Regions from separate parts of the Sanguibacter sp. 25GB23B1 genome, predicted to be linked through region 2. Evidence: predicted binding sites of a transcription regulator. Region 2 holds the regulator's gene; each other region holds the start of a gene.
The links. The regulator Rex, encoded in region 2, represses fermentation and respiration genes when NADH is low (regulators of the CRP and FNR family bind a similar motif). The targets are predictions, from matches to a motif close to CTTGTGAANNNNTTCACAAG.

Region 1: the regulator Rex is predicted to act here: its motif matches at 1,392-1,411, upstream of ABKW26_RS12985 (geranylgeranyl reductase family protein).
Region 3: the regulator Rex is predicted to act here: its motif matches at 841-860, upstream of ugpC (sn-glycerol-3-phosphate ABC transporter ATP-binding protein UgpC).

What each region holds. Positions count from the first base shown of each region.
Region 1 is NZ_JBDYKL010000022.1:66,908-69,171, forward strand. Features, by position in the region: gene ABKW26_RS12980 (NADH-quinone oxidoreductase subunit A) at 1-8, opposite strand, end outside; gene ABKW26_RS12985 (geranylgeranyl reductase family protein) at 5-1,300, opposite strand; gene ABKW26_RS12990 (glycoside hydrolase family 6 protein) at 1,674-2,264, shown strand, end outside.
Region 2 is NZ_JBDYKL010000015.1:16,660-18,923, reverse strand. Features, by position in the region: gene ABKW26_RS10175 (HAD-IB family hydrolase) at 1-601, opposite strand, end outside; gene ABKW26_RS10170 (glutaredoxin family protein) at 629-928, shown strand; gene ABKW26_RS10165 (redox-sensing transcriptional repressor Rex) at 952-1,602, shown strand; gene ABKW26_RS10160 (YceI family protein) at 1,662-2,207, opposite strand.
Region 3 is NZ_JBDYKL010000054.1:10,876-13,139, reverse strand. Features, by position in the region: gene otsB (trehalose-phosphatase) at 1-812, shown strand, start outside; gene ugpC (sn-glycerol-3-phosphate ABC transporter ATP-binding protein UgpC) at 1,015-2,142, shown strand; gene ABKW26_RS19435 (DUF4032 domain-containing protein) at 2,264-2,264, shown strand, end outside.

The DNA.
Region 1 (2,264 bases), on a different contig from region 2:
TTTGTCATGCTTTCGGCACCACCCTCGTGAGTCCCGCGATGACGCGGTCGACGACGTCGCCACCGTGGGGTTCGTAACAGTCGGACAGGAGCTTGACGACGAGCTTCATGATGAGCGGCTGCGGCAGCCCGTACCTCGTGCAGATCCGCATGACCTGGGGGTGCTCGATGAGCTTCACGAAGTAGCGACCGAGCGTGTAGTACCCACCGAGGTCGCGGGACATGATCTCGGGGTAGGTGGCGAGCGCACGCTCGCGCGCCGCGTCGGTCGTCCGCGAGCGCGCCTGCGCGATCGTGTCCGCGGCCACCCGGCCGGCCTGCATGGCGTACGCGATGCCTTCGCCGTTGAAGGGGCTCACCATGCCGCCGGAGTCGCCGACGAGCATCATGCCGCGGGTGTAGAGCGGCTTGCGGTTGAACGCCATGGGCAGCGCAGCACCGCGCACCGGCCCGATCTGGTTCTCGGGCGTGAACTCCCACTCCTCCGGGGCGTTGGCCATCCATCGGGCGAAGAGGTTCTTGTAGTCGATCTTCGTCGCCGCGGCGGTGGAGGACACGGAGCCGAGGCCGACGTTCACCGTCCCGTCGCCGAGCGCGAAGATCCAGCCGTACCCGGGCAGGAGGTTCGACTTCCCCGGGACGCCGTCCCAGAGCTCGAGCTGGGACTCCATCCACGGGTCGTCGTGCCGCGGGCTCGTGAAGTAGGTACGCACCGCGACGCCCATCGGGCGCTTGAGCGACTTCTCGATGCCGAGCGCGATGGCCATGCGGGCCGAGACGCCGTCGGCGGCGATGACCACCGGTGCACGGTAGGTCACCTCGTCGCCGGCCCGACGGCCGTTGTCGTCGACGGGCCGCGCGGTCACGCCGACCACGCGGCCGGTGCGCTCGTCGAGCAGCGGGCCGGTGACGTTCGTGCGCTCCATGAGCTTGGCGCCGGTGCTGCGGGCGTGCTCGGCGAGCGTCTGGTCGAGGTTCATCCGCGAGCGGGCGAGACCGTAGGAGGGGTAGGCCTTGAGCTCGGGCCAGGGAAACTCGAAGGAGCGCCCGCCGGCGACGGCACGGAGGCCGATGTTGCGGATCCAGCCGTCCTCTTCGCGGATGGGGACGCCCATGCGGACCATCTCGCCGACGGCGCGCGGGGTGAGACCGTCGCCGCAGATCTTGTCCCGGGGGAAGGAGGACTTCTCGAGGAGGAGGACGTCGAGACCGGCGGCCGCACAGTAGTGGGCAGCGGTCGACCCGGCAGGCCCCGCCCCCACGACGATGACGTCGGCGTCATCTGTCCTGTTCAGTCTCATGTCTCCGCCTGTCCACGACCAGCCTGACGTGCCTGCACGATCCCGGCGTCGTGGCCGGTCCTCGGCCTGGACGCGCGTCGAGATCGCCGTATTTGTGAAGCGCGTCACAAACACAGTGGCCACTCTAGTCATGTGGGCTCGCCCTGTCTGCTAAGGCTTCCCTTGGTTGCCGACGCGCCGTCAGGGTTGGCACGAGGGCGCTCCGACACGACCGGATGCCGGCCCGAGCACCCCCCTAAACCTTTAGGTCGTTTTGGTCCCGATTGATCCCCGTCTACGGTGGAGGCCGACGACCCGGCGGTCGAGCCCGGCACGCCGAACATCACGGGGCGCTCCCCAGCTCACGGGGACCTCCCCAGAGTGGAGACGACGCATGATCAGCACCACCAGGCGAACCGCCGCGCTCTCCGCGATCGCGGTCGCACTCACCGGACTCGGCGCCCTCGCCACCTCGACGACCGCGGCCGCCGCCGCCGGCTGCCAGGTCGAGTACGACGTCACCGGCCAGTGGGGCGGGCAGTTCCAGGGCAGCGTCGCCGTGACGAACCTCGGCTCCCCCGTGTCGACGTGGACCGTCGGGTGGACCTATGCCGACGGCCAGAAGGTGAGCCAGCTGTGGAACGGCGTCGCGAACCAGTCCGGAGCCACCGTGTCCGTGTCGAACGCCTCGTACAACGGCTCGCTCGCCACGGGATCGAGCACGACCTTCGGGTTCATCGGGACGTGGGACGGCTCGACGAACGCCGAGCCGACGTCGTTCACCCTCAACGGGACACCCTGCACCGGGACGAGCACCCCTGAGGAGCCGCCGGTGACCCCGACCCCCACGGCAGAGCCCACAGCAGAGCCCACCCCCGAGCCCACCGAGGAGCCGACGGCACCGCCGGCGACGACGAGCGGGCTGTTCGCCGACACGGACACGCAGTCCTACGTCGCGTGGTCGGCGGCGAGCGGCACCGACAAG
Region 2 (2,264 bases):
CCTGCCCGTGCATCATGTCGCCGACGAGCCGGCCGGTGTAGAAGCCGCTCTCGTGCTCGGCGATCGTGCCGAGAGCGCCGTCTGCGCCGAGCCTGCGTGCGATGAGGTCGCCGATCTCGACCGGCGTCGCCGTGACGAGCCACACCTGGTGGCCCGCGGCGAGGTGCGCGTCGAGGAGCTTCTGCGTCCCGGGGAAGATCCGCAGGGCGAGCACCTGGTCGTACACCTCTTCGCCGATCGCGACGACCTCGGCGACCGAGTGGCCCGTCATGAGGTGCAGCGCGCGCGAGCGGACCTCGTCGATCTGCTGCCGGCTCTCGCCGAAGGCCATGTAGCGGGCCTGCTGGAAGAAGAAGTTGACGAGGTCCCGCTTGCGGAAGAACCCGCGGGCGTAGAGGCCCCGCGCGAGGTGGAACGACGAGGCCCCGCGGATGATCGTGTTGTCGACGTCGAAGAACGCGGCGACCTGCGGGACGCGCTCGTCCGCGACGGGTGGGGCCTCTGGTTCGGTGAGCGTCGTGGCCGCGAGCTGTTGCGCGGCGGCCTCGGCCACTGCTTCTCCGGTCTCCGGGTCAGACTCGTCGGTGCGCACACGCCCCACTGTAGTCAGCACTCTAGGGTTGGTCCCGTGAACGTGGGTGGAGCAGCACATGAACGGTCGGGCGCCGCGAGCACCGACGACACCGCTGGCGCGTCGCGCGTCGTCGTCTACACGCGCACGGGGTGCCACCTGTGCGACGACGCGTGCGTGGTCGTCTCCCGCGTGTGCGGCGAGACCGGCACCTCGTGGACGACCGTCGACGTGGACGCGTCGGACGATCTGCGCGGCGTGTACGGCGACTATGTCCCCGTCGTGACCGTCGACGGTGTACAACAGGGATTCTGGCGGATCGACGAGGACCGGCTGCGACGGCTCCTCGCCCGCTGACGCTGCGGGTGGGGAGGACGAGGGTGACCGGACCGGACGAGCTGGTGCGCCGGATGCCCTCGGCGAGCATCGAGCGCCTGCCCGTCTACCTGCGGGTGCTGTCCGACCTCGCGGCGCGGGGCGTGGTCGGTACCTCGTCGACGGAGCTCGCCGAGCTCGCCGGCGTCGGGCCGGCCCAGCTGCGCAAGGACCTCAGCTATCTCGGCTCGCACGGCACCCGTGGGGTGGGGTACGACGTGCGCCGGCTCCGGGCCCGGGTGAGCGGGGCGCTCGGTGTGGCGCAGGAGCTGCAGGTCGCGATCGTCGGCGTCGGCAACCTCGGGCACGCGCTCGCGAACTACTCCGGCTTCGCGGCACGCGGGTTCACCGTCGCGGCGCTGCTCGACAGCTCGCCGAGCGTCGTCGGGCAGGAGGTGGCGGGTCGGGTGGTGGAGGACGTGGCGCGGCTCGACGAGGTCGTCCGGGAGCGCGGGGTGTCGATCGTCGTCATCGCGACGCCGGGGGAGGGCGCACAGGAGGTGTGCGACGCGGTCGTGGCAGCCGGTGTCCGGGAGATCCTCAGCTTCGCGCCGTGCGCGCTGCAGGTGCCGCCCGGGGTCGAGCTCCGGTCCGTGGACGTCGGCAGCGAGCTGCAGATCCTCGCGTTCCACTCCCAGGCCCGGAGACGGGACTGACCTGCACCCTCGGCCCGTGCGGGCAGGTGCAGGTCAGTCCTGTCGTGCTGTCGAGCGACTCAGCCCTTGATGGCGGAGATGTCGATCGCGATCTTCACGGTGTCGCTGATGAGGACGCCGCCGGTCTCGAGCGCGGCGTTGTAGGTGAGGCCGAAGTCCTTGCGGGAGATCTCGGTCTTGGCCTCGAAGCCGGCGCGGCTGTTGCCGAACGGGTCCGTGGCGATGCCGACGAACTCGGTGGCGAGGGCGACCGAGCGGGTCACGCCGTTGATCGTCAGGTCGCCGGTGACGGCGAAGTCGTCGCCGGAGGCTGCGACGGAGGTGGAGGTGAACGTCCACACCGGGTTCTTCTCGACGTCCCAGAAGTCGGCGCTCTTGAGGTGGCCGTCGCGGTCGGGGTTGCCCGTGTTGATGGACGCTGCGTCGAGCTCGGCGCTGACGGAGGAGCTCTCGATGTCCTCGCCGACGGTGACGACGGCGGTCGGCACGGCGAGGCTGCCGCGGACCTTCGAGATGCCGGCGTGGCGGACGGTGAACGTCGCGGACGTGTGGGTCGGGTCAGCGGTGTAGGTGCCGGTAGCGAGTCCGGTGGGAAGAGCAGTCATGAGAATCTCCTGGGTCTGTGGTCGAGCGTGGCGCCGATCGTGCCACCTTCAATAGTT
Region 3 (2,264 bases), on a different contig from region 2:
TCGCGAGCCTCGTGGAGCGACTCGGGCGCTCCGCCCAGACCGGGCCCGTGCTCGTCGCGACCGATTTCGACGGGGTGCTCGCCCCGCTCGTCGACGACCCGTCGGCGTCCCGGTCGACCCCTGCCGCGAGCGCGGCGCTCGTCCGGCTCGCCGCGCTGCCTCACGACCGCGTGCGCGTCGCCCTCGTCTCCGGTCGCAATCTCGAGACGCTGGCCCAGCTCGCGCACGCACCGTCCGGCGCGATCCTCGTCGGGAGCCACGGGGCGGAGCGCGGCGCGATCCAGCAGGACCCGAGCGACGACACGAGCACCCGCCTGCCCGACCTCGTGCGCGAGCCCTTCACCGTGACCTCCGAGCAGGCATCGATGCTCTCCGAGGTCACCGAGGGGCTCGAGGCGGTCGCGAGCCGGGTCGAGGGCGCCTGGGTCGAGCACAAGCCGTCCGCGGCCGTCCTGCACACCCGCCTGTCGGCGGAGGCCGCCGCCGCGGAAGCCTCGGCGGAGGCGGTCGCGCTCGGTGAGCGTCTGGGCGCCCACGTCATGAGCGGCAAGGGCGTCGTCGAGGTCGCGGTGGTCGAGACGTCGAAGGGGCAGGCGCTCCTCGACCTGCGCGCCGAGCTCGGGGCTCCGGTCGTCTTCTACATGGGCGACGACGTGACGGACGAGCGTGCGTTCGCCGTCCTCGGGGACGAGGACCTCACGGTGAAGGTCGGCTCCGGCGAGACCGTCGCCCGCCTGCGGGTGGCCGACACCGACGAGGCGGCCGAGATGCTCACCGCGCTCGCGGACGCCCTCGAGCAGGCGCTCGCCTAAGCCTGCGGGCAGGTGTCGCCGGCAGCACCATGTGACGGCTGACACAAGCGCGTGTACGATGCTCGACAGGCTCAGGTCGCCACGACCGGGGTCACAACTGAAGACGAGTGTCAGCGCGGACACCATGCACCACGCGAAGCGAGACACCCCATTCACTACGGATCGTCCGGCACGTACCTGCCGGTGAAGGGATGCCATCACCATGGCTACAGTTACTTTCGACCACGCCAGCCGCATCTACCCCGGGACCGAGCGCCCCGCGGTGGACCAGCTCAACCTCCACGTCGAGGACGGCGAGTTCCTCGTCCTCGTGGGCCCCTCGGGCTGTGGAAAGTCGACCTCCCTGCGCATGCTCGCAGGTCTCGAGGACGTCAACGCGGGCCGCATCCTCATCGGTGACCGCGACGTCACCGACGTGCAGCCCAAGGACCGCGACATCGCGATGGTCTTCCAGAACTACGCGCTGTACCCGCACATGTCCGTCGCGGACAACATGGGCTTCGCCCTGAAGATCGCCGGCAAGCCGAAGGCCGAGATCCGCTCACGCGTCGAAGAGGCCGCGAAGATCCTCGACCTCAGCGAGTACCTCGACCGCAAGCCGAAGGCGCTCTCCGGTGGCCAGCGCCAGCGCGTCGCCATGGGCCGTGCGATCGTCCGTCAGCCGCAGGTCTTCCTCATGGACGAGCCGCTGTCGAACCTCGACGCCAAGCTCCGCGTCCAGACCCGCACGCAGATCGCGTCGCTGCAGCGTCGCCTCGGCGTCACGACCGTCTACGTCACGCACGACCAGACCGAGGCGCTCACCATGGGCGACCGCATCGCGGTCCTCAAGGACGGCCTCCTCCAGCAGGTCGGCACCCCGCGCGAGATGTACGACGCCCCCCAGAACGTCTTCGTCGCCGGCTTCATCGGCTCCCCCGCGATGAACCTCGGCACGTTCACGATCAACAACGGCGTCGCCCAGATCGGTCAGGCGCGCATCCCGATCTCCCGCAGCGCCATCGCCGGCATGACGGCCGAGGACAAGGGCAAGGTCACCCTCGGGTTCCGCCCCGAGGCCCTCGACATCGTCGACGCCTCCGACCCGTCCGCGATCCCCATCGAGGTGAACATCGTCGAGGAGCTCGGCTCCGACGCATACGTCTACGGCACCCTCAAGGGCGTCGACGGCGTCGACCTCCACTCCGCCGGTGCAGGCGACCACGAGGTCATCGTGCGCATCAACCCGCGCACGGCACCCGCGAAGGGCGAGCGCATCCACGTCTCGATCCGCGCGGGCCAGGAGCACGTCTTCTCCGCGAGCACCGGTCTCCGGCTCGACAGCATCTGACGTAGGTTGAGGGGGCGGGTCCGGCCGAGAGGCTGAACCCGCCCCCTTCGCTCTGTCCGCACGAGCCCGCGCGGACACCGGCTCCCCCGGCCCGCTCCGACCCACGGAAAGGAACACCCCCG